Linked DNA regions of Limibacter armeniacum. The main gene of each other region encodes a partner of the protein of the gene in region 2 in a complex. Links are inferred from orthologs where the notes say so. Each region holds a gene or a part of one and is shown on either strand. Other genes may lie near its edges. The genes, in order: uvrA and mfd.

The links.
Region 1: the proteins of mfd (region 2) and uvrA are in contact, whole or in part, in a crystal structure (PDB 4DFC), measured with the Escherichia coli proteins. The link is inferred for Limibacter armeniacum from one-to-one orthologs.

The regions. Positions count from the first base shown.
Region 1 is NZ_JBAJNO010000009.1:2,094,610-2,109,605, forward strand. The notes cover bases 7,190-10,575. They hold uvrA (excinuclease ABC subunit UvrA), read left to right. Parts: upstream 7,190-7,549; coding sequence 7,550-10,375; downstream 10,376-10,575. Other genes in these bases: V6R21_RS26610 (lysophospholipid acyltransferase family protein), read right to left, coding at 7,190-7,194; V6R21_RS26620 (hypothetical protein), read left to right, coding at 10,557-10,575. Outside these bases: V6R21_RS26570 (DUF5606 family protein), read right to left, coding at 1-288; sdaAA (L-serine ammonia-lyase, iron-sulfur-dependent, subunit alpha), read right to left, coding at 556-1,467; V6R21_RS26580 (NADH-quinone oxidoreductase subunit A), read left to right, coding at 1,722-2,195; V6R21_RS26585 (right-handed parallel beta-helix repeat-containing protein), read left to right, coding at 2,224-3,645; V6R21_RS26590 (DUF3592 domain-containing protein), read left to right, coding at 3,686-4,198; V6R21_RS26595 (DUF3592 domain-containing protein), read left to right, coding at 4,432-5,190; V6R21_RS26600 (hypothetical protein), read left to right, coding at 5,237-6,016; Asp-tRNA(Asn)/Glu-tRNA(Gln) amidotransferase subunit GatC, read right to left, coding at 6,043-6,330; more of V6R21_RS26610, read right to left, coding at 6,424-7,189; more of V6R21_RS26620, read left to right, coding at 10,576-11,621; V6R21_RS26625 (efflux RND transporter permease subunit), read right to left, coding at 11,706-14,996. UniProt on the Escherichia coli protein: The UvrABC repair system catalyzes the recognition and processing of DNA lesions. UvrA is an ATPase and a DNA-binding protein. A damage recognition complex composed of 2 UvrA and 2 UvrB subunits scans DNA for abnormalities.
Region 2 is NZ_JBAJNO010000009.1:2,267,856-2,283,395, forward strand. What follows is about bases 4,863-8,792. They hold mfd (transcription-repair coupling factor), read right to left. Parts: upstream 8,456-8,792; coding sequence 5,063-8,455; downstream 4,863-5,062. Other genes in these bases: V6R21_RS27275 (NAD(P)H-dependent flavin oxidoreductase), read left to right, coding at 8,715-8,792. Outside these bases: V6R21_RS27240 (flippase), read left to right, coding at 1-183; V6R21_RS27245 (glycosyltransferase family protein), read left to right, coding at 270-1,229; V6R21_RS27250 (FkbM family methyltransferase), read left to right, coding at 1,271-1,948; V6R21_RS27255 (L-dopachrome tautomerase-related protein), read left to right, coding at 2,063-3,133; V6R21_RS27260 (hypothetical protein), read right to left, coding at 3,207-3,434; gliding motility lipoprotein GldJ, read right to left, coding at 3,602-4,807; more of V6R21_RS27275, read left to right, coding at 8,793-9,698; V6R21_RS27280 (Crp/Fnr family transcriptional regulator), read left to right, coding at 9,829-10,473; V6R21_RS27285 (vWA domain-containing protein), read left to right, coding at 10,593-11,693; V6R21_RS27290 (lysophospholipid acyltransferase family protein), read right to left, coding at 11,781-12,707; V6R21_RS27295 (secondary thiamine-phosphate synthase enzyme YjbQ), read right to left, coding at 12,877-13,314; V6R21_RS27300 (response regulator transcription factor), read right to left, coding at 13,453-14,154; V6R21_RS27305 (sensor histidine kinase), read right to left, coding at 14,141-15,540. UniProt on the Escherichia coli protein: Couples transcription and DNA repair by recognizing RNA polymerase (RNAP) stalled at DNA lesions. Mediates ATP-dependent release of RNAP and its truncated transcript from the DNA, and recruitment of nucleotide excision repair machinery to the damaged site.

The DNA.
Region 1 (14,996 bases), 170 kb from region 2 along the record:
TTCCAAGAAAGATTCCAGTTCACTGTCTTTAGAAACGTCAATTTTGATATTGTCTCCGTGTTTCTCTTTGATGATTGAGAAAATTTCTTCCAACGGAACTGACTCTTCAGACTGTCCTGTTACGTAAATCGAGATTTCTTTCAGAACTGAAATTCTTTGGCTGGCATTTACCACCATTTTCTTTTTCGCTTCGCTTACCGTTTCGACAATTACACCCGACCTTGTTGGTTTCAGGATTTTATAAAGTCCAGGTTTACCTGCAATTGATGCTACGTCTCTCAAGTTCATGTTCTAGTGAATTTTTTTAGTCTTTATGAACAAAAAGGCAGAAGTGTAAAGTTTTGCACTGCCCAAAGCGGCACGTTCCTACCTTTTCGCACTTATTCCATTAATAATTTCTTCCAACAATAGATTAGTGTACAGTGCTTACTCTATTGCCATGATCTTTTTGGTTTAACCGAAAAAAACGGCTACAAAAATAATTTTTTTCGAGGAGAACTACATGCTATTAACATATAAATCTCTATCCTTTTTATTGATTTCAGTTTGTGAGGCTTACAGATCCGATTCGTCTTCCTCAATGATATCAATATCTGAAATCAATACACGCTTGGCTATTGCTTTACCTGTTGGGGTTGCTGCCAACCCGCCCAATGCCGTTTCCTTGTAGCGATCTTCCATATGTGCACCTACTTCGCCCATGGCATCCACACATTCATCAACCGGAATTACACTGCTAACATCAGCGATGGCAATCTGCGCAGAAGAGTTGGCAATGGCTGCAGCACTCGCATTTCTAACAATACATGGAACTTCTACTAGCCCTGCCACCGGATCACAAACCAACCCAAGCATACATTGAACTGTAATTGCCACAGCATTAAATACCTGTGTGATAGAACCACCCAATGCATAGACAATCGCTCCAGCTGACATTGCCGCCGCAGTTCCTGTCTCTGCCTGACAGCCACCAACGGCACCTGCAATTCCCGATTTTTTTTCCATAATCAATGCAATGCCGGCAGCTACCAACATGCCTTCAATCATGGTGTCATCATTAAGGTTATGTAACTCCTGCAATGTCACCAACACCCCTGGCATAATACCCGAAGCTCCCGCTGTGGGTGCTGCAACTACCCTGCCCATACAAGAGTTGACTTCCTTGGCTGCCAAAGCACGGCTGATAAGTTTCTGAAACTCTGGAGAAAGTACCGTCACAGGGGAGTTGAATACCTTCTTACCTGAATTGTTTACCATTCCTGATCTAGAGGTCATGTCCTCCTTCAATCCCGTCTGTACAGCATCTTTCATCACCTGATATGCTCTCAGGAGGTTTGCCCTGATTTGCTCTTCCTGATGACCTCGCTCTCTTGCTTCGTATTCCAATACAGGAAAATAAAGCGGCTTATCTTCTGTTTCACAAGACTTTTTCCATTCTGCAAAACTATCAAACAATACAACTGCCATATCCCTACTAATTGTTGATTTTATATGTATTCTGTTTATCTGGTTAGTCTATTTAAATGACTCGACGGTAAAACACTTTACGGTCCAAATCTGTTGCAAGATCACGATTTTTAGGAAGTTTAAAAATGATTTAGGGATTGAGGTTAAGGGAGGTGAAATCGAGAAATGCGGCAACAGAAAAGTATATCAGAAGAAGACTCTGTATATTTGTTGACGTTGAAAGTAATTGTAAATAAAAAGACTAAGCTCAGGGAATGGAAAATTCAGTTGTAACAGACTTTGGCTACCTTCTGCTTTTCATTATAGCAGGTTGTGTGTTTGTGGGAGGAGGTTTTGTCGCTTCATCATTGTTGCGCCCTAACCGTCCGAACTACGAGAAGCTCACGACTTATGAAAGTGGTGAAGACCCGATCGGTAATGCATGGAGCCGTTTCAATATCCGCTTTTATGTAATTGCCCTTATCTTTCTGCTTTTTGAAGTGGAGTTGGTCTTCCTGTTTCCTTGGGCAACGGTATTCGGTAACAAAGAGATGATCGATCAGACAGATGGTCTATGGGGTTGGTTTGCCTTGCTGGAAGTTTTTGTATTTGTATTGATTTTGGTACTTGGTCTTGCTTATGTATGGAGAAAAGGCTTTTTGGACTGGGTACGTCCCGAACACAAGCAGTCAGACTTCAAGTCCAAGGTTCCTGCTTCCATGTATGAGCAGATCAACAAGAAATACTAACCCATCTGTTTGCCTGAAACAAAACCCTATGAGATATATCACAAAAACCTTTTTTGCGCTTGCTGCCTTTGCGGCACTTTTTGCCTGTGACCCTGAGAATGAGGAAATCACTACTGATGAATCAGCAATGCTGACTTTTTCTGCGGACTCTGTCATCTTTGACACTTTATTCACAGAGGTAAAAAGTATTACGAAACGCTTTAGGGCAATCAATACATCCAATAAGGCTGTCAATATCAGTAGTATTTCATTGGGCAACCCAACGGGGTCTTATTCTCTGGTAATCAACGGTGCCAAGACCGATCGTGTAGAAGATATATTTCTTAGAGGAAATGATAGCCTTTTGGTCTTGGTGGAAGCTACTGTGAATCCTCAAGACAAAGACTTGCCTTTTTTGGTACAGGACTCTGTCGTATTTGAAACCAATGGCAATGTTCAGGATGTCAAACTGGTTGCTTGGGGGCAAGATGCCTTCTTTCACAGTAAAGGAGAAGTTATTGAAGGCGAAACAACTTGGACTTCCAACCGACCACACGTAGTAACAGACTCACTTTTTATTGCAGAAAACGCCATCTTAAATATAGAAGCTGGCTCCCAGATTTACTTCAACAATAATGCTTACGCCATTGTATTTGGCTCCCTACATATCAATGGTACTTGTGAAGATACTGTAAGGCTGGAAGGCATCAGACGGGAAGAAGACTATCTTGATGTAGCTGGCCAATGGGATGGACTCTATTTTGCGCCATCCAGCCATGATAATACGATCAACAATGCCACCATCCGAAATGGTGGAAGTGGTATTTACCTATGGTCAGAAGAAGTGCCTGCCACCCCTGCTATTACCATCAATAATACGCTTATTGAAAACATGTCTTCTACTGGTATTTTCCTGATTGGCACCAATGCCGAAATCAGTAATACCATTGTCAACAATTGTTTGAGCTACACCCTTGCACTGACATCAGGAGGAACCTATCGCCTTACACATAATACCTTTGCCAATTTTGGAATTGACTTTGTAAGAGAACTCCCTGCTGTCAGCATTTCCAATGTTTATGTACCTGGCTGGGAAGATGATCCTACTATGCGACTGGATGACCTGAACCTTACCCTAACCAACAATATCTTTTGGGGTAACCTGTTGGATGAAATCCTAATAGTAGAAGCGACAGACAAACAATTGGCTATCAATTCTCAAAAAAATGTTTTCCGCTCGACTGAAAGCTTGGTGGAGAAACTAGGTACTGACAACCTTTATTATGGCAATCAAATCACGGATCAAGATTCCTTATTTGCCTCATCTCCTTCAGACCAACGTTTCGAATTAAATAAAAATAGCCCTGCAAGAGATGCAGGTATAGTTACAGAAAACGGTGCATCTCCATGTACTCCTCATGACAACATGCCTGACATAGGTGCCATTGAGTGGGTGGAAGCACAAGAGTAATACCTTCAGAAATCTATTTTTTGACTAAAAACTGTTTAAGATGTCACTATCTCAAAAAGTTAAGCTCGTTTTTTCACACCCTCAGTTTGTTGTCGGCTTTTTTATAAGCCTATTCTTTGGACTGTTTATGGCCATCTTTTCTCAAGACTTTTACTTGATAGACGAGTATAAGTTATCTGCTGCTCCAGTGGAAACCAAAGGTGAAATACTGGCTATTGAGGAAACAAATGCCTCATCCAATGATGAGCTCATATTTAAGTATCATTTCAGTTATGCTCTTGAAAACCCTGAGGGAAGCAAAGAATGGGGTAACGGGTGGTCTTATAACACGTGGGACAACAAGCAAGTCGGCGACACTGTAACGGTGACATATGCAAAAGAAGCTCCTGGAGTTGCTGTTATCAAAGGACATACACTTTCCATATTTGGTATCTGGGCTACTATCATTCTAGGCTCTTTCACCTTAATCTCCCTTACTGTCACCCTTTTTGGCCTTAAGAAAGGCATCAAGAGTATCCGAAAACAACCGCTCCATCACAGGAAAGCCTGGTAATGGTTTGACGCTATTTTATCCATAAATCAGGTAAGCTTTATAATAAAACAACTCCATGGAATTTATAAAGCTTACCATCTTCCTCTCTTATTACATAAGCGAATTCGTGAGACTCTTCATTTAGCCCTATAATACACCCCATAAATAATCCCCAATCCTGTTTTGCCTTATGGAACAGACCTGATTTATTTTCAATAGGCTAACTGAAATTACCACACTTACCCTTTCCAATAATGAAAAACCGTTTTCTCACCACACGACAAAAAATTGATGTCATTTTATCTCACAACAGTATTTGGCTTGGTATGACCATCGCACTATTCAGCGGATTCTTTGCCGTTGCCTTCTCTACGGACTTTTACCTGATAGACGAGTACCAACTTTCCTCCAATGCTACCGAAACCAACGCTGTCCTTTTAGCCATAGAAGAAACCAATGCGTCTGTCAATGAAAAGCCGATCTATAAATACACCTTCAGCTATCTACCTCAAGAAAGAAAACAAGAAAATGCCATTAGAGGGTGGTCTTACAGCACATGGGAAAACCGACAAGAAGGAGACTCTGTCGTAGTAAGGTATGCCCAGACATCCCCCAACGTTGCCATTATCAAGGGGCAGTCACTGTCTATGTTCAATGGCTGGGTTTTGCTTCTGTTCAGCCTGATTTCTTTGGTTGCTTTTATCATTGCGATAGTTGGATTTAGAAAAGGACTGAAAGATATCTTCATCCTTGAATATGGCAAGATGGCTCAAGGCACATTGGTCAAGACCGAAAGTACTGGTGTTGTAATCAATGACAAACCTGTCATGCGAATGATATTTGAGTTTTCTGATACTGAAGGGCATTCAAAAAGGGCTGCTGTCAAAACAGTAAAACCTCAGTATCTCAATGACGACGATAAGGAATGGCTCGTATATATGCCGGGAGAACCAGTCAAGGTTGTTATGGTGGATACACTCAGTAAAAAAGTGAGAGCCTTATTCAACAGGTAAATTATTTGATATCATAACAGTTCAATATTTAACCTAAAAACCCAATATGACTGCTAAAACACGTTCATTACCCTTCTCCTATAAAGTATTTCTGATGCTATCGACCAAAAGGTTTTGGTTTGGTCTTCTTGGTATAGGAGCTGCCTGGCTACTTTCGCTTGTTTTTTCTACCGATTTCAAATGGGATGAAGCATACGCACTACATACACAGCCAGTAGAAACACAAGGGGTATTAATAGCCATTGATGATACGGGAGCTTCTCAATCCGATGAGTATATCTATAAATACACTTTTAAGTATAGCCCTAATAAAAATGAGGAAACGAGTTCCATGCAAGGCTTTTCCTACAGTCCGTGGCAAGAGATAAAAGAGGGTGACTCTGTTGCTGTACTATATGCTCAGTCCTCAACAGGTGTTGCTGTTATTAAAGGACAATCGCTTGGCATATTCGGAGGTATCAAGTCAGTGCTGGTACTTTATCTGACACTTTATTCTATTCCTTTTGCTTTAGTTTTTTCAGGAATCAAGAAAGGCTTCAACTTAATCCATATCCTCCAATGTGGTGATTTGGTAAAAGGGGTATTAGTCAAAACCGAGAGAGGTAATATAACTGTCAATGATGTGCCTCAATCTATCTTGTTTTTTGAGTTTTCAGATACCAATGGAGACACCAAAACCATTTCAATTAAAACGTTTGAACCTGACCAATATAGCATCAAGAAAAAAGAGTGGTTGGTGTATAAGCCTGGTAAAGAGGATCAAGCAATAGCGTTAAATACTTTAGGAGAGAGTCTCAGCAGCTGTATACTAGAAAGCCAATCATAATACTGATTGGCTTTCTGCTTTTATAACTATTCCAAAACCTTTGGAACCCTGAAGTATGCTTCATCTTTTTCAGGAGCATTCTTCAAGCCTTTATCTCTTGAGAGTGGTGCTTTCACTTCATCCTCACGCCAGTTGTTGGTTACCTCCGTCATATGGGTAAGAGGCTCAACCCCTTCAGTATCCACTTCTTCAAGCTTAGCCACCCAATTGACTATATCATTCATACTCTTCACCATTCTCTCTTCATCTTTTTCATTGAAGTACAGTCTGGAAAGGTGTGCAATCTTTTCTATCGCTTCTTTATCTATTTTCATCTCGGGTATTTGATTTTAAGCTTTATGGGGTTCAACTCTTCCTAACAAAAGTACCAAACTATTTACAAACTCAGGAAAGAGAATAGCAAAAGTTTATTTCACTTCCTCCTCCAATGTAGTCTGGTAATACTCAGGGAAGTACTGCGCCAATTCGGCATTGATAGTGTCCATCACCTGCTTTTTCAACATTGGGATATCCTTGGTAGTCAAACCTGTTGTCTCGATGGGCTCATGTTGTACGATCTTAACTGGGCACCAACTCAGCTCAGGTGCTAGTGATGGCCACAGTTTCCAGTTATGCAATAACGTAATCGGTACGATTGGTATTTGCTTTTTGATGGCTATCACAAAACCTCCTTCTTTCATTTGCTTCACTACCGGAGGCTTGCGGTTCATGGTTCCTTCTGGAAATACACCTAAACTATGTCCTCGGTCCACAGCAGCACAAGACGATTCTATTACATAATTGAAATTCCCTCTCTGTCCTCTGTAAACCGGAATATGCAGGTTACGAAACATCCAGCCAAACAATGGTGCTTTTACTAGTGCATCTTTCCCCAAGAAAACTGCAAACCGGTTACTGACCATCCCTACAGCAGGTGTATCCAGAAACGACGTATGGTTGGCACAAAAAACATATGGCTGTTTCTTGTCCAGCTTTTCTTTTCGCTCGATCGTAACAGGTGCTCCCATAAAAAGGTATGCACAATGGGCCCAAACTTTATTGAGGTAATAGGCCAAATGGTGCAGCTTCTTACCAGGGTAAAGGATGATAATGGCAAATAGTGGAAGCAATGCCAGAAACACAGCTAAAAACCAAAACACGCCCCAAACGAGGTACACCCTTTTGATGATCTTTTTCATGACTGTAATAAAAAGTTGCAGGCAGGGAATTACTCCAAAACAATACTGCCGCACAGTTATTATTCTATTGGAAACTGCTTTCTATCCGGTATCAAAAAACAGCTACCGGTAAAGTCAGGTGGTCGTATACACTTCAAAACCACACCAATTTTAAATACAAATCACAGGATAATGAAATCATTCAAATAATTTTTAGGATAAATAACAATCAGTTACAAAACGCAGGTTCATATTATTCAAAAGGGTTCACAAAATTCCATTGTTGATTGTTTTCCTACAAAAGGAAGTTCTAACCACAAAATATCCTAAATTTGTGAGAATGCTCGATTCCGAACGCAAACATTGACTGACAAGCATGGCAATTTCTGTAGATCAACTCGACCCAAAACAATATATCATTGTAAAAGGGGCAAAAGTTAATAATCTCAAGGGTGTGGATGTAGCCATTCCCCGTAATAAATTTGTGGTGATCACGGGTGTTTCCGGTTCAGGAAAATCATCCCTCGCTTTTGATACGCTTTTCGCTGAAGGGCAACGCATGTATGTGGAAAGCCTGAGCTCGTATGCGAGACAGTTTCTGGGACGAATGGAAAAACCTGAGGTTGAATATATCAGGGGGGTATGCCCTGCCATTGCCGTAGAACAGAAAGTCACAACAAAGAATCCACGTTCAACTGTTGGGACTACAACAGAGATTTATGACTACCTCAAATTGCTCTATGCCCGTGTCGGTAAAACTTATTCTCCTGTTTCAGGACAGGAAGTCAGTAAGTCAAGTGTAACCGACATTGTCAACTTTATCAACAGCCATGAAGATGGCACCCGTTTTCTTGTGCTGAGCCCCTTACAGATCAGTGAAGACCGAACACTTGACGATGAACTGAAGCTACTTTTACAAAAAGGTTTCAGCCGTGTTGAGATCAATGGTGAGCTGGGCTTTATTGAGGAGTTAATTGATAAGGATGAGTATAAAAATGTTCAGGCCAATACAACTGGGTATGATGTCCAGATTCTGATTGACCGTAATGCGGTACAAAAAGAAGATGAAGACAACCAATTCCGTATTGCAGACTCTGTTCAGACCGCCCTTTTTGAAGGACATGGCGAATGTCTGATCGAGATGATCAATGCTGACCGTAGTACCCAACGTCACCTTTTCACTGACCGATTTGAGGCTGATGGAGTCAAGTTTGAAGAGCCAAGCGTCAACCTTTTCAGTTTCAACAACCCTTATGGAGCCTGTAAACGTTGTGAAGGATTTGGCAAAGTACTCGGCATTGATGAAGACCTTGTAATTCCAGACAAATCTCTCTCCATTTATGAAGGAGCAATTGCTCCTTGGAGAACAGAAAGCATGAGTAAATGGCTTCAGCCATTGATCAGAAATGCACACCATTTTGACTTTCCGATCCACAGACCTTATGCAGACCTGACTGAAGAGCAAAAAGAAGTACTTTGGACTGGAAATAAACATTTCAAGGGAATTGATGCTTTCTTCGGCCACTTGGAATCCAAGACTCATAAGATACAGTACAGGGTAATGCTTTCCCGTTATCGAGGAAGAACAACATGTCCTGACTGTAAAGGTACCCGCTTGCGCAAGGATGCATCATATGTCAAGATTGATGGAAAGTCCATTATTGACCTCGTTTTACTTCCTATAACAGAAGTAAGTGAGTTTTTTGATAATATTCAGCTTTCCAAATACGAACATCAGGTAGCGGACAGACTATTGGCTGAGGTTCGCAACAGGCTGGTATATTTGATTAAGGTCGGCTTAGGTTACCTGACACTTAACCGTCTTACTTCCACACTATCAGGAGGAGAATACCAACGTATCAAACTGGCTACCTCACTAGGTAGTGCTTTGGTAGGTTCTATGTATATTCTGGATGAACCAAGTATTGGACTTCACCCTAGAGATACAGAAAACCTCATCGCCGTACTGAAAGAACTCAAGCGCTTGGGGAATACCGTAATTGTTGTGGAGCATGAGGAAGATGTGATGCGATCAGCTGACCAAATTATTGATATTGGGCCTGATGCGGGAGTCTATGGTGGTGAATTGATTTTTCAGGGAACAATAGATGATATGACTGACCCTGAAGTGAGTCATACAGCACGTTACCTTCACGGAATAGAAAGGATACCTGTACCTGCCAAACGCAGAAAGTGGAATGAATATATTGAGGTTTTGGGAGCCAAAGAAAACAACCTTCAAAACATCTCTGTAAAATTCCCGCTTAATACCATTACCTGTGTAACGGGTGTATCTGGTTCAGGTAAATCTACTTTAGTGAAAAAATGCCTGCAACCTGCACTTGGCAAATTACTGGGTAGCTACAACGAGGAAACAGGCAAAATGGAAGGGCTGGACGGTATGACCAAGTCCATCTCACATGTTGAATTTGTTGACCAAAACCCTATCGGAAGGTCTTCTCGCTCCAACCCTGTGACCTATGTCAAGGCTTATGATGCTATACGAGAATTATTCACATCACAACCTCTAGCCAAACAAAGAGGCTATAAGCCTGCTTTCTTCTCTTTCAACGTAGATGGAGGTAGATGTGAAGCTTGTTCAGGAGAAGGTACTGTCAAGATTGAAATGCAGTTTATGGCTGATATTTACCTGCCATGTGAAAGCTGTCATGGTACCCGCTTTAAAAGTGAAATCCTTGACATCAAATACAAGGAAAAAAATATTGCAGACATTCTGGACCTGAGTATTGATGAAGCTATGGTTTTCTTTGAGGATAAAAAGAAAATCACTGACAGACTAAGACCTTTGCAAGAAGTAGGGCTTGGTTATATCAGGTTGGGTCAGTCTTCCAATACCTTATCAGGTGGAGAAGCCCAAAGAGTAAAATTGGCTTCGTTCCTAGTGAAAGGTACACTCAAGGAAGGGGAACGAGTACTGTTTATCTTTGATGAACCCACTACTGGCCTACACTTCCATGATATCAATAAACTGATGAAGTCCATCAATGCGCTTGTAGACAATGGTCACTCCGTTATCATTATTGAGCACAATATGGAAGTTGTAAAAACTGCGGACTGGGTTATTGACCTTGGCCCTGAAGGTGGAAAGAATGGTGGTCAGGTTGTATTTGAAGGACTTCCTGAAGACTTAGCTAAGCAGAAAGACAACCATACAGCACGATACTTAAAGCCTGTATTGTGATTTTCAAAGGCATCAAGTAATATCTATATACTTTCCCCACTTGTTCGATAAGCAGGTGGGGATTTTTTTATATAAATTATAGTAAACAACAGGAAGTACTTCAAAACACTACTCCTCACAATACCATTCAACAACTTACTACGTGTATTTCCTTTACCACTTATCATTAACCCTTTAACGTATGTACTTTAGTGGACATCTAAAGTTTGATCCTTCTCAGGCGACCCGTATTGAGAAGAAGAAACCCCTGAATGTTTTCGGCAGAATGTTTTTCAACCTTACAGCTGGTGCCTTCTCTACACAGGAAGAACATGAAACCTTTTGTGCGGTTTCAATACTTCAACAACTCTATCAGGTATTTATATCGCTAAAAGTAGATAACATCATCCGGTTAAGTAGAAACAACTTTGATTTTTACTTAGATGAAAACAGTGTTCCTGATGATTTCAGAAGTGTTGTCAAAGAGTTCAGGACAGGGATAGACAGTATTGAGGCTGAACTATTCGATCAGTTAAGTATGATGCTTGAATATGAAGATGCCACTTTTTATTACTTGATCGACATCAATATAAACAGGGTACACCCTGTAGGCACATACCCCATCGATATTGTAGTCAATGCCGTATTAAAAGATTTTGCGACCAGTACAAAAGGTGATGCTATTTCTCTCAAGGCCAAAATGACTAATACATTTGCCAGTCAGGAATCTTATGATTCCTACGTAAGCAATAAAGAGCAAGCCTTCAATATCTTTTTAAAAGACCTAACACAGAAAATGCGTCAGCATGTAGGGATTGATGATGTGATTTCAGAGACAAGACAAAAAATTATCCGACCATTCAAAAAATTGGAGTTTAACAATGAAATTCCGCTAAAGCATCCCCGGTCGTCAGCACCTGTTTACAGTCCTTATTATGATTATACCAATTCCTTTTTCTATGCTTGGTTATGGGCAGAATTGCTTCACCAAAACCACATAGAGATTCATAATTTTGACTTGGTTAATAGCCATGGTTCCACAATTATTGAAGTTGGTCAAAATGGCTTTAATGCGGGTGTCAATGACCTGATGAATATATCCGTTCCCTTTCCTGAAATCGACAACGACAGTCTTGTTACTGACTTCCCTACAGCAAGCATTCATTTCATAGAGCATCATGAAAACCAACAACCTTCTACTACGAACTTCTCTTATGCCAACTTATGGGGGGAGGCTATCAATGAAATAAACCGTACAGATGCCTAAAATATTTTCACAAAACCCTAAAACAGAAAAAGCCCAAGTACGGTATGTACTTGGGCTTTTTCAATATATATTTCACCAACACGATTACTCAGAAACTGGTGCCTTTGTTTTATCAACAAGGGCAGACACATAGTGCCCATTCTGATTGGCTGGTGCTGTTTTCTTAGCACTTTCTCCTTTACCTAGAAGAGTTCCCATAATGTTACCAAACTGTACAGACAGCAAGTACATTACAGGTACAATGATCAAAGTAAGGAATGTAGAGAACACCAATCCATAGATCACAGTCATTGCCATTGGTCCCCACATATCTGCGTTGTCACCACCAAAGTAAATTTGCGGCTCAAAGCTTGAGAACATTCCAGCAAAGTCAATGTTCAGACCCACTGCCATCGGCACCAAGCCTAGAATCGTTGTGATTGCTGTCAACAATACTGGTCTCAGACGTGTATAACCTGCCTTAACAATACACTCCAGTACTTCATTGACTGGTAGGTTATCGTCACCCTCAAGTCCTAACTCTTCCTTACGGCGATTGATCAAAAGATCTGTATAGTCAATCAATACGATCGCATTATTCACCACGATACCAGCCAAGGAAATAATACCAATACCGGTCATAATGATAATGAAATCATTCTTGAACAACGTAAGTCCCAAGAACACACCAATCAGGGAGAATACTACTGACAGGATGATGATAAATGGTTTTACAAACGAGTTGAACTGTGATACCAGAATCAGGAAGATTGAACACATTGCAATCAACATTGCATTGCTCAAAAACTCCATTGATTTCTGCTGTTCTTCCTGCTCACCTGTAAACTTGAAGGCATAACCTTCTGGCATCGGATAACCTTCCATTACTTTCTTTACAGCATCCACTACCTTGTTTGAGTTATACCCCTCAGTAATGTTGGAGCTTAGTGTCACCACCTTGTCCAAATCTTTACGTTTTACTTCTCCTACTGTCGAAGTGTACTCAAGGTGAGCTACCGCTGAAATTGGCACTTGGTGCATTTTACCTTTATTGTCACGGAAAGTCAGACGCTGATCTGCCAAGGCAGATACATTGTAACGGTACTGATCTTTCAGGCGAAGCATAATTGGATACTCATCCTCCTTGTCTTTCAATTTGGAGATTTCCTTACCGTAAATTGCTGTACGTAAAGCCATGGCTATCTGACCAGTTGAAAGTCCGTAGCGACGAGCCTTGTTTCTATCAATCTGTACTTGCAGTTCCGGCTTGCCCACGTTGATATCCATTGAGAGGTTATCAATACCCATTATGCCAGACTTATCAATCTTAGATTGCATCTCATCTGCCAGCTCAATCAGTTTCGAATAATCATGCCCTGTTATTTCGATGTTGATTGGTTTACCTACTGGAGGGCCGTTGCGCTCCTTATCCGTCACCACGCTTACGCCTGGTATTTCTTTGGCGATCTCAGCACATTGGCTCAGAATAATTGATGTATTTTTACCATTACGCTTCTCAAAAGGAACAAACGCAATCGAGATTTTACTCTTATGAGGAGTGATACCACTACCAGTATTCTGGTTAGGGTCATTTGTATTTTCACCAACGTTGGTTACAATCGACTCAATGATATCTTTATGTGGTTCCAGCTCCTTGTAAAGGCGTTTCTCCAGCTTCTTGGTGATATCATTTGTCTGCTGAACATCTGTACCTAGTGGAGCTTCAATATACATGTATACATATCTAGGCTCATTCTCTGGGAACAGACCTACTGTTGGCTCACTCAAACCAAACATCATCACTGATAAAATTAACAAGCCAAAAGTACCTAATGTAATTAGAATTGGCTTATAACCACCCAATGCCCACTTCAGGGTTTTCAGGTAAATTTTCTCCAAAGCAACCAACAGCTTGTCCTGGAACCAGTAAGAAGCTTTTTTCAGGTAATAAGCATTCAGCAAGGTCAATACACCAAATACCATTAGCAGGTTAGCGATTGTATAGTTACCGCTATCACCAAAGAACGTTACGATGTAGAAGACAATACCCAATACCACCAAGGCAACACCTGAGATCAGTTTCAGCTTGAGGTTTCGGTTCATATTACGGTCATCCACAACCATATACTGTTTTGCTACCACAGGGTTGATCACCAAACCAATAAACAGAGATGAAGCCAGTACGACAATCAATGTAATTGGCAGGTATTTCATAAACTCACCCATGATACCACCCCAGAATGCCAATGGCACAAATGCCGCAAGTGTTGTTGCTGTAGATGAGATAATTGCCATCGCAACCTCACCAGCACCTTGCTTAGCAGCAGCCTTAGAATTAAAGCCTTCTTCCCTGAGTCGGTAGATATTCTCAATAATTACAATCGCATTATCCACGAGCATACCCAACGCCAGAATCAAGGCAAAAAGTACTACCATGTTCAATGTGATTCCCATAAAGCTCAGGATCACAAATGACATCAGCATTGACAATGGAATCGCAATACCTACAAAGATCGCATTTCGCAATCCCATAAAGAACAGTAGTACTGCTACTACCAGAATCACACCTGAAATAATGTTGTTCATCAAGTTGCTCAACTGGTTTTCCATATCCTGTGCCTGAGATTGTGTAATGGCAATATTCAGGTTTCTTGGCAGGTAAGACTCTCTAGCTTCCTCCAATAAGTCATCAATCTTCTTGGTCGCGTTAATCAGGTTCTCACCACCTCTTTTTACTACTTTCAGTGAGATTACAGGGTTAGCACCCTTTGCTGTAAACTCTTCACCTGTAGCCAGACGGGCATAACTTTTACGCTCTACGTATGTATCCTTTACTTCAGCAAGGTCTTTCAGGTAAATAGGTCTTCCATCCTCAGACTTTACGATAATCTGTCTGATCTCGTCTGCGGTCTTGAACTCTCCTGAAACACGAAGTGAACGACGAAAACCATTTGTCAATACGTCACCACCAGAGATGGTCATGTTTTCATTGGCTACTGCACTTTCGATATCTGAGAACGTCACCTTCATTGCGTCCATCTTGAAGATGTCTGCATTGATCTGGATTTCACGCTCTACAGAACCTGCGATATCCACTCTTGATACCTCTTGCAATTCCTCCATTTCATCCTGAAGGTATTCTGCATAGTCCTTCAGCTTGTCGATCTCAAAATCACCTGAAAGGTTCACTACCATAATAGGAATCTCAGAGAAGTCGAGTTCAACTACATTCGGGTCTGTATCAAGATCAGTAGGCAACTCACTTTTTGATTTGTCTACTGCATCCTTGGTGTCCTGAAGTGCTTTAGACACCTCAACGTCTTCATTAAACTCAATGACAATAGCTGAAAAATCCTGTGCAGAAGTAGACTTGATCTCTTTTACACCTTTTACAGA
Region 2 (15,540 bases):
ATTCCAAAACTTGGAGGTAAAGGTGCGGCTCTGGCTTCTGTAATCACGCAAATTATCGTTACCCAGCTTTTCAGCTTATTCTTTTCTTCTACTAGGAAAGTGTTACGGATACAGCTACGTTCGCTTCTACTTTTGGACACTGTAAGCACAATCAAGGCTATTGCTAAAGGAAAACAGGACTAAGTTCTCCAAAAGCTATATCTGCAATAATATTAACTTTGCAAATAAGGTATCACCTACTTTAAATTATCTAACAGACTCATAGTTATATGGAACTAGCTCCAATTGTACTATTTATTTATAACCGTGCATGGCATACTGAGAAAACCCTAGAGGCACTCAGCCAAAATAATTTGGCTGATCAGTCCACTCTTTACATCTATGCAGATGGTCCAAAAGATAGTGCATCAGAAGCAGACCTTGCAGAAATCGCAGCTACAAGACAAGTTGCCCATAAAAAACAATGGTGTAAGGAAGTTCATATTATTGAGTCAGATAAAAATAAAGGTCTTGCAGACTCCATAGTTGAAGGTGTTACAGCAGTAGTAAACCAATATGGAAAAGTGATCGTCCTGGAAGATGACATCACTACGTCCAAAGGTTTTCTTCAGTATATGAATGATGCCTTGAATTTATATGCAGAGCAACCTAATGTAATGCACATTAGCGGTTTTCTACCGCAACAGTTTCCCAATGCTAAGCAATACGAACTTCCTGAAACCTTCTTCCTGACATTCATGAGTTGTTGGGGATGGGCCACTTGGAAAGATGCATGGGCAAAAATAAACCTTGACACTGGCTATTTGCTAGAGGAAATCAATAAAGAAAATAAGCTGAATGCTTTTAACCTAGATGGAGCAATATCTTTCCATCAACAGTTGGAATGGAATCTGCAAGGCAAGATGAAAACTTGGGCAATCAAATGGTTTACAAGTATTTTTCTTGAAGGAGGATTATGTCTATATCCAAAACAGACATTGGTCAGAAATATTGGCTTTGATGGCAGCGGAGAAAATAGTGGTGAACTATATAACAATCCCTATGAAGTATCTGTAACCAACTTTATTACTGTATCTCCTATTCCTATTGAAGAAAGTGCTATTGGACGAGAATATTTGAGAAACTTTTACCTATTTACTAACAAGAAAACTCTAAAAGGTTTTTTGGTAAAGGTGAAAAATAAAATCAAACAGTGGATTGGACATGAAATCCATGCAGGAAGAGAATAAAGTTATTTAACAATCAATATTAATTGCGCATAAAACTACTAATGAATTTTTTTGCAAAACTTCTACAGCCTTTTTTAGGCAGCGTCCGTGCCAAAAGGCTAGACCTATTATTTTCAGCGGCAGGCGACTTATTTATGTATAAGGACAGTTACCTTCATCAAACTGGATGGGGTGTATCTTTTCTTCAAAAAAGACCCGTAAATAAGGACCAATGCCCAATACCTTGGGTTACCTATAGTTTTATAGAATTCATTAGACCCCGTCTTCACAAAGAACTCAATATCTTCGAATACGGAAGTGGAAACTCTACAGCTTTTTATGCAGAAAGGTGTAACTCTGTAACATCAGTAGAGCATGATGAGGAATGGATCAAAGAGGTTAAAGAAATGCTTCCTACCAATGCCCAACTCCTTTTTCGGAACTTAAAAGAAGACCCTACATCTTACTATAATGCTGCTCCTGAATCAGGTAAGCAATATGATATTATTATAGTAGATGGCAGAGACCGTGTAGCATGTACAAAAGCTTCAGTTTCTGCGCTATCCTCATCAGGTATTCTTGTTCTCGACGACACAGAACGGGCTTCATATCAGGAAGCAATAGACTTTATGACAGAAAAAGGTTTTAAGAAGATTGACTTTTGGGGCATGGCTCCCGGTATGGTGTATAATAAGTGCACAACTATATTCTATAAAGTTGACAACTGTCTCAACATATAAATTTGATACCAGACAGGGATACATCATACTTATTCCTGTCTGAACATCCTCCCTCCTTTTCCAGTTACTCAGTTTCCAACTTTTATTTTAATTTCATTCAAAAGATCAATTACAATGAACTGGAAGAAATATATTATCCCAATCACAATTCCCATCCTCCTTATAAGCTGTCAGTCCAAGCAAGATTCCACTCAAGCTGCAAAAGAAAGTGAAAAGCTACAGGAAGTTGCTTCATCAGAAAAGCAATGGACTGGTATAGCTATAAGTAAAAGCGGACGAATGTTTGTCAATTATCCAAGGTGGTCTGAAAATGTTCCTGTTTCCGTTGCCGAAATTATTGATGGTGAGGCTATTGCTTATCCTGACAGCTTATGGAATAACTATCAAGACAACAATGACAGTAGTTTTGTATGTGTACAGAGTGTCTTTGTAGACAAACTAGACAGACTTTGGGTATTAGATCCCGCAAATCCAATGTTTAGAGGTGTTGTCGAAAGGGGACCAAGGCTCTATCAATTTGATCTCAATACAGATTCCCTCGTAAGAAGTTACCGTTTTCCTTCTGATATCATTCCAAATGATACTTACCTAAATGATATTCGTATTGATGAGGAAAACAATACTGCCTATATCACAGACTCTGGAACAGGAGGTATTATCACTTTAAACTTAAAAACAGGTGAAGCAAATCGTAGGTTATCGAACCATCCTTCTACAAAAGCAGAAACAGATCGATTGACGATTGGTGATATCACTTGGATGAATAGTGTAAACTCAGATGGAATAGCCCTGTCTCCTGATCGTAAGTACCTTTATTATGCTGCTCTTTCAGGGCATACGCTGTATCGTGTCCCAACTGAAGCACTTCTTACAAACACTGATCAAGAGCTAGGACAACAGGTTGAGAAGGTCCATGAAATCCATGCTCCTGATGGGATGTTATTCGGTAAAAATGGAAACCTCTATATGGCTTCTTTAGAAACCAATGCTATTTACAGCTTTACTAATAATGGAAAATACGTTGAGTTAATTAACTCTTCAGATATTAAGTGGGCAGATTCTTTTGCTACTGATGGAAATGGTAACTTATACTTTACTACTTCTCAAATTCACTTACCGGTAAAAGACAGAACCACTTATAAGATATATAAGATCAATCCTAAAAAGCTCCTCGAGCATCAATAAAAAGTTGTTATAAAAAAACAGGACAAACGGTATCATATCGTTTGTCCTGTTTTTTTATTCAAAAAGAGTAAGATTAGTTAGGGAATAATTCCTCTCTGATTTTGTTTACTCTTTCAGCATCTTCTGAAGTTGGCTCAGGGTATTGGATATCCAATTGAGCTGGAGTTGCAGTTCTGCTCTTTCCGTAAATTCTTTCGCTGTCAAGGTTAACACCTTTACTTGGTGCTGTATTATGTTGACCGCAAGAAGCCAAAGCTAGCAGCATTGCCGCTGAAGCCAATTTGATCAGGTTCTTTTTCATGAATATTACTATTATATATTTATAAATCACCACTTAATTGACAGTCGCAAAAATATCATTTACAGCCTTAAACACAAAGGATTATTCCAGCCTTTGGTATAAAAAAAGCCCTTACAGTATTGTTATCTTACTGTAAGGGCTTTTCAGTATTCTATATTGATTACTTCTTAGTGGTTTCTACCTGCATTAATCATTGCACAACGGAAACCAATTGTAGAAGTAGCTGAATCTTGCTCAAGGAATCTTCTTGTACCTGGCGCCAACCAATAAGCTACGTCTTTCCAAGAACCACCTTTGTATACTCTAATGTGGTCTGAGATAAATGTTTCGTAGTTACGGCTGTCATAAGCATAACCATAATCAGGACCATCCAAGTAATCACTGTTACGAACTGGGTTCAGGTCACTGAAGTCTTGGTAAGAAAGCGGACGGTAGATATCCTCAACCCACTCACTTACGTTACCTGCCATATTGTACAGACCAAAGTCGTTTGGAGGGTTATCATAGATCCAAGTAGTAATCATCGCTGCATCATTCAGCTTACCACCGATACCTGCGTAGTCACCACGACCTCTCTTAAAGTTAGCCATGAAGTCACCCATGCTTTCACCATAAGGGTTTCTCAATGAGTGGCCATCCCAAGGGTAGATTCTTCTCTCACTGTAGTTTTCATCCAACTCTTGCAAACCGATCAATGCCTGAGCAGCGTAATCCCACTCTGCCTCTGTAGGCAATCTGAAAGCAGGAAGTACAATTCCTGACTCCAATGGAATTCTCTGACCGTTTTCAGCAGCTTCCACCTCATCATCGTTACCATTCTGAAGTGCCAATTGCTTGTTTACAGTAGTAGTTCTCCACTGACAGTATTTCTGAGCTTGGATCCAAGATACACCCACTACTGGGAAATATCTAAAGCCTGGATAACGAAGGTAGTGATCTACATACTGGTCATTGAATGCCAGCTCTTCTTTCCATACTGTTGAATCAGGCAAAGCCTCATCATAGTACTGCTTACCTGAGTCCATTGCATAGTGCAAGTACTCAAGCCAGTGAATATTGGCAATCTCTGTTTCGTCCATCCAGAATGAACTTACTGAGACTGTTCTTTCGATGTTATCCATCGATTTCAAAAGATCTTCTTCGTAAGAGCCCAATACAACCCTACCACCTTCGATGTAAACCATGTTCGGTGCCTCAGGCATACCATTATAATCTCTTACTGCAAACGAGTTGTCATCATCCCCGTTATATTCCAGCCCTGTAACTGTACTTGCTCTTCCGGGACCGTAAGCGTCCGGTTTAGTATTTTTTGAACAACCTGCCAGAACCGACAGCAATGTAAACAGGTAAATGTAATTTCTTACTTTGTTCATAGTTGTGTCTGAATAAAAATTCACCGGAAAAGGGCTCTTGCCGCTCCCTGTATTTTTAAGCTCAATATTAACGAATGAACGAATGATTATCTAATATCCGGTATTAAAATTCACTTAACTCGGTGTCAATAATTATACCTAACAAAGGGCAAAAGTAAAAAAATCTAAAAAATTCTCGTTTTAGGTTGAAAAAATATTGCCATGTAAGAATTATTCAATATCATTTTTACTTTCAACTCTGCTTGATCCTAATAATCATGCATTTTTTATATGCTCAAGACATTTGATCGCTTCTTTGATTGAGGAAACATCATCTAAGATAATGATCAAACGCTTTTTCGTTTCTTTTAATGTGCAACGTTTCCCTTGCTGTTGGACAAATGCCAATATCTTACCAAACTCTTCTGATTGATAATAGGAAACGTGTTTATTTTCCAACAAGTAGATTTTCAGCGTATCATTTTTAAGCATAATCTTCTCCATGCCCAATGATTCTGCTAACCAACGTAACCTGACTGTTTTAAGCAGATCTTCTACTTGTGATGGAATAGGCCCAAAGCGATCGGTGAGTGAGTTTCTGAATTTCTCCAACCCATTCTCATCCTTTAGCTTATCGGCAGCAATATAAAGATTTAATCTTTCAGAAATATTGCTAACATAGTCCTCAGGGATCAAAATCTCAAAATCAGTTTCAATACTGCAACTGACTTTGAGCATTCCAAGGTCCAATTCATTCTTGAAAAGTTCCTTAAATTCCTCCTGCTTCAATTCTTGAACTGCATCTTCTAGTATTTTATTGTATGCATCGAAGCCTAAATCTGTAATAAATCCAGATTGTTCTCCTCCAAGCAGATTTCCAGCTCCCCGAATGTCCAAATCTCTCATCGCCACCTTGAAACCATCCCCAAGATCCGAGAACTGTTCCAACGTACTCAAACGCTTTCGTGCTTCAGCTGTCAGGTTAATCATCGGAGGCGTCATCAGATAACAATATGCCTTTTTATTAGAGCGCCCAACCCGACCTCTCATTTGATGCAAATCGGACAGGCCAAACATATGTGCCCGATTGATAATGATGGTATTAGCACTTGGAATATCTAAACCAGACTCAATGATATTGGTAGAGACCAATACATCATACTCCCCTTCGATAAACTTGAGCATGATCTTTTCCAACTTTGGACCTTCCATCTGACCATGAGCATAAGCCACCTTTGCATCAGGTACCAAATGCATGATATTATTAGCCATATGCTCAATGTCGCTGATTCGGTTATGGACAAAAAATACTTGCCCTCCCCTTCTAATCTCAGTAGCAACTGCATCACGAACCATCGTATCACTGTAGGTTGACAGAATAGTCGTGACAGGCTGACGGTTTGGAGGTGGTGTCGAAATTACGGAAAGGTCCCTTGCGCCCATCATTGAGAAATGAAGTGTTCTTGGAATTGGCGTTGCCGTCAATGTCAAAACATCTACATTGACACGCATTTCCTTTATTTTCTCCTTAGTCTTAACCCCAAACTTTTGTTCTTCATCAATCACCAACAACCCAAGGTCTTTGAACTGAACGTCCTTATTTGTAATCCGATGTGTACCAATAAGGATATCAACCTTCCCCTCTTTCAAGTCTTTCAGTGTTTCACGAATCTGCTTTGTTGAACGGAAACGGTTAATATACTCAACTCGGCATGGCAAATTCCCTAACCTCCCTTTAAAGGTATTGTAATGCTGCATGGCAAGGATAGTCGTAGGAACAAGTATCGCAACCTGCTTACTGTCTGCTACAGCTTTAAATGCTGCTCGTATTGCTATCTCTGTTTTACCAAAACCTACATCGCCACAAACCAGTCTGTCCATCGGGTAATCCTGCTCCATATCTTGTTTGACTGCTGCTGTAGCTGTTGCTTGGTCAGGTGTGTCCTCATAAAGGAATGATGACTCCAATTCTGCTTGCAAATAGCTATCAGGAGAAAAACCAAACCCTTTCGCTGCCCTTCGCTTTGCATAAAGCTTAATTAGCTCCCGAGCTATATCCTTTACCTTTTTCTTGGCTTTAGACTTTTTCTTTTCCCATTCCTGAGAGCCCAACTTACTCATTTGAGGCATTGTACCGTCTTGCCCTGAGTATTTGGAGATCTTGTGAAGCGCATGCAAACTGATATACAATAAGTCATCATCTCGATAAATCAACCTCACAGCTTCCTGCTCCTTACCATTGACCTCCATCTTTTCCAATCCTCCGAATCTGCCAATGCCATGATCAATATGGGTAATATAATCACCGATATTCAGCGATTGCAGTTCTTTCAAGGTCATCGCTGAGGAAGACTTGAAACGGGATCTTGTTTTAGCTTTGTGGTAACGTTCAAAAATCTGATGATCCGTATAGCAAGCAATTTGGTTAAGCTTATCCAAAAAGCCTCCTCTCAGTCCCAAGTTCAACTCGAACAGTGTCAGATCTGGGTTTACTTCTTCAAATATGGTATGTAAACGCTCCAACTGTTTTGGAGATTCTGCCACTAGAATATTACGAACCCCCTGATGCTGATTTGCCTCCAATGTATCTGCCAACATATTGAAGTCCTTATTGAAAGAAGGCTGCGGACTTGATTCGAAAACGATCTCAAGGTCTGGTTTCAGGAAAAAGCGATTCCCAAACTCCACTCTATGGTACTGTTCTGCAAACTTTTCAAAGTTATCTTTTGTCTCAAAAAGCTCATCAGGTCCATGAATTACCTGAGTATTTCCATTGGCTGCCAATATTTCCTGAAAACTGTCTGTAGCACGTTCAAAGTAGTTTTCAATGACATCCAAAGTCAGTTGATACTCCTTTACCCAAATTGTAGTATCCTGTGGTAAAAAACGTAAAAATGATTCCCTGATTTCTTGCAATAGCTTTGTCTGAACATCAGGAACAATGGCAGCATAGTCACAGCTTTCTTTTGAGAGTTGTGTCAACGGATCAAAAGTTCTGATCGTATCAATCTCGTCACCAAAAAGCTCTATTCTATAAGGATAATCATGCGCATACGAGAAGATATCAACAATTCCACCACGAATAGCAAACTGTCCAACTTCATATACAAAATCCGTTTTCTCAAATTCGTATTCTACTAAAAGCTCCGTGATAAAATCAATATTGAACTTTTCTCCTACCCGAGCAGTGTAGGTATTTTCCAACAAAGACCGTTGATTGATTACCTTTTCAGTCAATGCCTCAGGGTAAGTGACAATCAGCTCTCCTTCTTTTCTCTTCTGGCTGATAATATTCAACACTTCTGCTCTTTGGAGAATATTGGCATTTTCGACCTCCACAAACTCATAAGGCTTTTTATAGGAAGTCGGAAAAAACAAGGCTTCTCTTTCAGGTAAAATACTTTGCAAATCATTCAGAAAATAAGTAGCCTCTTCCTTGTCATGCATCACAAACAAGTGAGTTCCTTTTTTCGAATCACAGATAGCCGCTGTCACTACTGCATCCAAGCTTCCTGACATGCCTTTTACCTGCAAACACATCGCTTCTTTACCAGAAAGCTGATCAGCAAGCATCCTCACTTGTGCATCTTGCTGATACTGCTCCAGAAAACCTTTTGCTGTGATTTTATGTACTTCTGTATCTGCTGAAGTCAATTTGCTATTTGCCATCTTCCAATTATCAGTTTTTCAATATTTTCACAAAAATACAGTAAGTCTTCCAAAGATTGGAAGGGTTTTCCATTTACCAAGGATTAATTCTCACTACAAACCCTATTTCCTCGTTTAGTAACACGCTGCCTTGTCATTTCGTTTTACTGCCTATCCTAAGTAAATGAATATTCACTACCGCAATAGTGCATTTAAAAGAAATGTTCTATATCTTGATTCTCTGATCAAATCATTAAACAACACAACAAAGATGAACCCAATGAACAAAATAGACACTGCACTGACTGAAATGTTGGGTATTCGCTATCCGATTATCATAGCTCCTATGTTTTTGGTATCTAATGCTGAGATGCTAAAAGCAGCAATCCGAAGTGGAATTACAGGTGCTGTCCCTGCACTCAACTACCGAACGGACAAAGAGTTTAGAGCAGCTATCGAGGGAATAAAAAATGAGGTTAGCGGACCTGTAGGCATCAACCTTATTGCCAACAAATCCAATGTACGACTGGAAGAACAACTGCAAAGTTGCCTTGACCTTGAAATTGATTACATCATTACATCTCTAGGAAGTCCACAACGCATCATTGAGAAATGTAAGCAACAAGGCATCAAGGTATTTTGTGATGTAGTAGATGCCAAGTACGCCAAAAAAGTAGAAGAACTTGGTGCAGATGCACTTATAGCAGTCAACAAAGAAGCAGGAGGACATGCAGGTCCTACACCTGCTGCGGAGCTGATTCCTGAGCTGCTTGACGCTTGTAATTTACCTGTAATTTCTGCGGGTGGTGTAGGAACAGGAGCTCAATTCAAGGAGAAACTGGATTTAGGGGCTTGTGGTATTTCAATGGGAAGTCCTTTTATTGCCACTCACGAGGCAGGTGTCTCAGAAGAATACAAGCAAGCTTGCGTGCAATACGGAGCCAAGGATATTGTGATGACCAACAAGCTTTCAGGTACTCCTTGCACTGTAATCAACACGCCATACGTTCAGAAAATTGGGACCAAACAAAACTTCTTGGAATCATTTCTGAACAGCAATAAGCAAATGAAAAAGTTTGCCAAGATGCTGACTTTCTATAAAGGTATGAAGATGCTTGAAAAGTCCGCCTTCAGTGCTACTTACAAAACAGTTTGGTGTGCCGGACCTTCCATTGAGTATGTTAATGCTGTTCGTTCTGTAGATGAGGTAGTCACCACCTTGATCAAAGAATATGAAACGGCTGCTGTAGCCGTAGAAAAATAAGACATATATTAATACAGCCATTAATCCCTCTGAATCGATTCAGAGGGATTTTTTATTGGGGAATGTCAATGATCTTATAACAGCTTCCTATTTTTGCCTTAAATAGGATTTACAAACAGCAATTGATAAGATGTTTCCACACTCCACAGATATACTTAACTTACTTGAAAATGCTCCTGAGCAAATCAAGCGTCACTTCATCACACGCCAATATGGAATTCACGAAAACCTGTTGGAGCAAGGCACTCCCCCAAAACAGATTTTTATTTTACTGGAAGGAAGCGTAAGAGCATTTCATACTACCTCCAAAGGCAATCAATACCTGATTGGCTTATTTGGAAAAGGCGAAGTTATGGGAGAAGCTGAAATCCTTTTTGACAGTCCTTGTTTTTGTAGTGTGGAGACCATTAGCCAATGTAAAGCAGTATTGATTCCTAAACCCCTCTATCAGGATTGGATGGATCATGACCCTGCCTTCTCACTGCATATGAACAAGCTGCTTGCTTGGCGACTGATGCGGATTTCAGAAAGAGCCTCAACACATCTCAGTTTTCCGATGGAATACTCTGTCCTGAAACTGATCAATAGTGCTAAGGATGATGAAACGCTAGACCTCAACAAGGAAAATATAGCACAGTACTTGGGAACAAGTGTTCGCAGTATCAACAGGATTATTCGAAGATTGATAGGCAAGGGTCTTCTTCAGTATGAAGACAAATCCCTCAAGATTGTATCAGAAAAAGACCTAGCCGAAGAAATGCGAAAATATGAATAAGGTAGAAGGAGAATAAACAAGAGCCTGCATAGTTTGGTTGTATAGTTTGTATATTGAATAAGCTTCTCATTCTGATCTGGAAGCAACACCAATACTCTCAGCAATCAATTCCTGTTGACATGAAAGGATACCGTTTCGAAAAATATATACCCAAAACAGGCAATGGAAATTCTCCATTCGAAAACCTGATGGACGTATTCAAGCAACTGCTGACCATAACCGCAGGCGACGTAGCTGAAGCCTTGCAATGGCTGACTGAGCTGGACAAGCAGTATAACCTGACTAATGGTGACTATGGCATTGGGGATTTTATTGAAGACCTGAAGAATAAAGGCTATATCAAGGAAAATCCACAAACGGGAGAACTCAATATGACCGCCAAAAGCGAGCAGACTATCCGTAAAAGTGCATTGGAGGAAATTTTTGGTAAGCTCAGAAAATCCCGAAATAAAGGAAACCACAAGACACCTCATATTGGGCAAGGTGATGAGTTCACTTCTGAGTTACGTGACTTCCAGTTTGGAGACTCTCTTGACCAGATCTCTATGACGGAGTCTATCAAGAATGCACAAGTCAATCATGGTTTAGGAGACTTTACCTTAACCGAGGGTGACTTACAAATCAGGGAGCAAGAGTTCAAGGCACAAACCTCTACAGTGCTGATGATTGACATTTCCCATTCCATGATCCTTTATGGGGAAGACCGCATCACTCCTGCCAAAAAAGTAGCAATGGCATTGGCTGAACTCATTACTACCAAATACAAAAAAGACACCTTGGACATTATTGTATTTGGAAATGACGCTTGGCAAATCGAACTGAAAGATTTACCCTACTTGCAAGTGGGACCTTACCATACCAATACAGTGGCTGGCGTTGAGTTGGCGATGGATATTCTGAGAAGGAGAAAAAATCCGAACAAGCAGATTTTCATGATTACGGATGGAAAGCCTACTTGTATCAAGGAAGGGTTACACTATTATAAAAACAGCTTCGGCATTGATCAGAAAATTCTGAATAAAACACTTACCCTTGCTGCTCAGTGTAGAAAGCTGAAAATTCCAATTACCACTTTTATGATTGCCACAGACCCGTACTTACAACAGTTTGTACGAGAATTTACAGAAGTCAATCAGGGAAAAGCTTACTTCAGTAGCTTGAGAGGGTTAGGAGATTTGATCTTTGAGGATTACCAAAGAAACAGGCGAAAGAAAATCTAATTGACAATTCCATAAAAAATCCCTTAGATGATGTTTAGTACATTCTCTAAGGGATTTATATTTTTCTCCAATTTTTCTGGAATCACATTATGATACCAATTCCTCTTCAGGTCTTGTTTTCCACCTTTCGTGCATCCACACCCACTGTTCGGGTGCTTCCCTAATAAAGTCTTCAAGGTAATTGGAAAGTATCTGTGTATTATTCACCATATCCTTTTCCTGATCTCCTGTCGTTTTTAGCTCCACTGCAGGCTTGATGGTCAATAGATGCGTATCATCTTCCATTCTTCTGATTGCCATTGGCAATACCAAAGCTCCTGTACGCTGTGCCAACATGGTAGCGCCAATCGGAGTAGCCGCTTTTTTGCCATAGAAGTCAACAAACACATTTTGGACCTTCTGTGTATCCTGATCAATCAGCAAGAAGACAATCTCTCCACTCTTTAGTGCTTTCACCAACTTAATGGTACTTTGACCTCTTTCCACATATTTGGCACCTCTCAAAGTACGGTTTCCTACAAGAAGCTGATTCATTCGGGGATCCTTCAAAGCCGCACCTACAATGGTTACCGTATAGCCCATTTCAAATGGCATGGTACCCACCATCTCAAATGCACCTAGGTGAGGAACCAGTCCTACTACACCTTTACCGGAATTGTAGGCTGCTTCCAAATTCTCAACACCCTCAATCTTGACGATTTTCTTATAGTCTTCAAGGTTTTGGATGTTGCGGTAGCGGATAATGTCAATGGCATTCTTACCAATATTTTCCCATACCTTCTTAGCCATTTTCTTAATCTCTTCAGGAGATTTCTCATTTCCATAAGCAATGGTCAAGTTACGGATCGTTTTTTCACGCTCCCCACTCATTACGGCATATACAAGCTTGCCGATAGCTCCACCCAAACGAATCATGGATTTACGTGGCATAAAGCAGATCATGTCAATCATTGCCTTGATTACCACATAAAGCACATCGTATTTCAGTTTTTTCAAACCCTTTTTACGGCTCATCTCTGTAAGTTTGTGTTAGTATGTTGTATCCCTTACCTAGCTTTATAAAACATGCCTAGGTATTGTTAAGTTCAGTGCTATTTTCAAACAGGTTCGCAAGTTAATGTTTTTTACCTTTATAAGCCGAAACCAAGTGCTAACAAATCAAATTACGAACATGTTCCTTCACTTAATACAAGTTGCCTTTTTTCCCTCCCATAACTGTTACAACTATCTCCCTGCTTGATGCATGATTACGGTGCTCACACAAGTAAATTCCCTGCCAAGTTCCTAGATGCAACCTTCCATTTGTAACGGGAACACTCACTGAAGCTCCCATCAATGAGCTTTTGATATGGGCTGGCATATCATCAGGACCTTCATATGTATGCTCAAAATAAGGTGCATTTTCAGGCACCATCTTATTCATATGTCTCTCAAAGTCACTCCTTACTGTAGGGTCTGCATTCTCATTGAGCGTCAGTGAAGCTGAAGTATGCTTGATAAAAATATTTGCCATCCCCACCTCAATGGCACTCAAGTCAGACAAGTGCTCTTCAATCTCACGCGTAATCAGGTGAAAACCTCTTGAATAAGGCTTTAGCTTAAAGGTTCTTTGATAATACATATTGTCCGTTTTTGATATTTGTTAAGGATATGCCAACAAAGCAGTTTCAATTATAACAGAAAAACAAAAAATCACCTGGCCAAAAGTAAAAACCTCTTGAGCAGGTGATTTTTTTAATTGTATCAATTTTCGTTTTGCTTAGTTAAGCTCCACTAATTTGAATCCTTGTCCGTGAACATTGACAATCTTCAGCGACTCATCACTTTTCAGGAATTTACGCAGCTTTGTAATGTAAACGTCCATACTTCTAGAGTTGAAGTAATTGTCATCCAACCAAATCTTCTTCAAAGCTTCAGAACGATCCATCACTTCATTTTTATGGATTGCCAACAAACGAAGCAATGCAGCTTCTTTTGAAGTCAGTCTTTGCTCTGTGTTCTCTTCGTTGTCTTTCAGCTTTTGAGCATTGAAGTCAAACGTGAAGCGACCAATATCAAATACTGTCTGCGCTTCTTTCTCATTCGATGCTTTCTTTGAACGACGCAAGATTGCCTGCAACCTTGCCAACAGCTCTTCCATACTGAAAGGCTTACTCATATAATCATCTGCTCCCACTTCAAAACCTCTCAACGTATCTTCTTTCAAAGACTTAGCCGTCAGGAAGAAAATAGGAATTTCTACATCTGATTTTCTAATACGTTCAGCCAATGTAAAACCGTCCATTTTTGGCATCATCACGTCAAAAATGCACAAGTCAAAATCGCCTTCTTGATATGCTTTAAGACCTTCCTCACCATCTTTGCAGTGCTTTACATCAAAACCTTTTACTTCAAGGTATTCAGACAAAAGCATGCCCAAATTCGGATCGTCTTCTACGAGTAATATTCTAGTTTTCTCCATGTTTCAATGGTATATATATTGTGAATGTACTTCCCTTATTTACTTTACTTTTTACTGATATCTGACCCAAATGTGCGTCAACAATGTGTTTGACATAACTCAGTCCAAGGCCAAACCCTTTTACGTTATGCACATTTCCTGTTGGCACCCGATAGAACTTGTCAAAAATCTTCCCTACCGACTCCTTAGGAATTCCCTGCCCATTGTCAGAGATCATCAGCATAATACCTCCATCCTTATTTTCCGTCTTAATGGAAATCTGTGGTACCTCAGGTGAATATTTATTGGCATTATCCAATAGGTTATGGATAATATTGGTCATATGCACTTCATCTGCCTCTATCAACGTATCAGCAGCCTGCAAATCTGTCTCTATAGCCCCTCCTCTATTTTCTACCTGAATTGCTGCATTCTGGACTGCTTTATTGATCAGGTTATGAAGATCTGTCTTCACAATCTTCAACTTGATATTCTGACGCTCCAACCTTGCAATCTGCAACACTTTTTCTACCTGCATTCCTAACCTGTTGTTCTCATCCTTGATCACGTTCAGGTAACGGTTCTGCATAGTAGGTATTTTCTGAATATCAGGATCCAATAACGCCTCGCATGCAAGCGACACAGTTGAGATGGGTGTTTTCAGCTCATGTGTCATATTGCTGATAAAGTCATTTGTAATCTCCGAAATTCGCTTTTGCTTGATGATCGTCATTACGGCGAAAACAAATGAACATAAGGTCAGTAAAATAAAGACCACTGACATACCCAATACGGCACCCATTTTTTGCAGAATAAAAGCGCCTTCATCAGGAAAATGTACAAAAAGAGTATTCTTTGAGTCCATAAAGTCCTGAGGGAAAAGCCTGATATTATAATCTGACTTCAAGATATCTGCTTGCTGATTATCATTGCTACAATAAACAATGGAAGCCTTTTTACCTTCCATATGCTTTACAGCAAAGTTGAAGTCTGTTGTGATCCCCCTGCTTGAAGTTTCCTGTTTCAATAATGAATCCAAGGTATTGAAGGAAACACGTTCCTCTATATCCTTATCCTCCATCATGACCATCTGCCTTAAGATCATATCGATGAAGTTCGTCTTCTGTGCAATCTTGGTCAGGTAAGCCAATTCCTCATCTTTAGCTGAATGTGACGAATCAGGTACTACCTTAGAAATATCGTCCATCTTCTGCTCCAAACGAAGGTCATTACGGTTCAAGTCCTGAATAGGTGTCTTACGAGCAACACCCGATCGCTTGATCACCGCCTCTTCCTCTACCTGATAAGCAAAACCCTGCTGAGTCAGCTTATCAGAGCTGAAGGTTCTTTTGATACGTAGCCTTTGCTGTTCTGTCCAACGAGCATTACCTGCCGAATCATAATCTA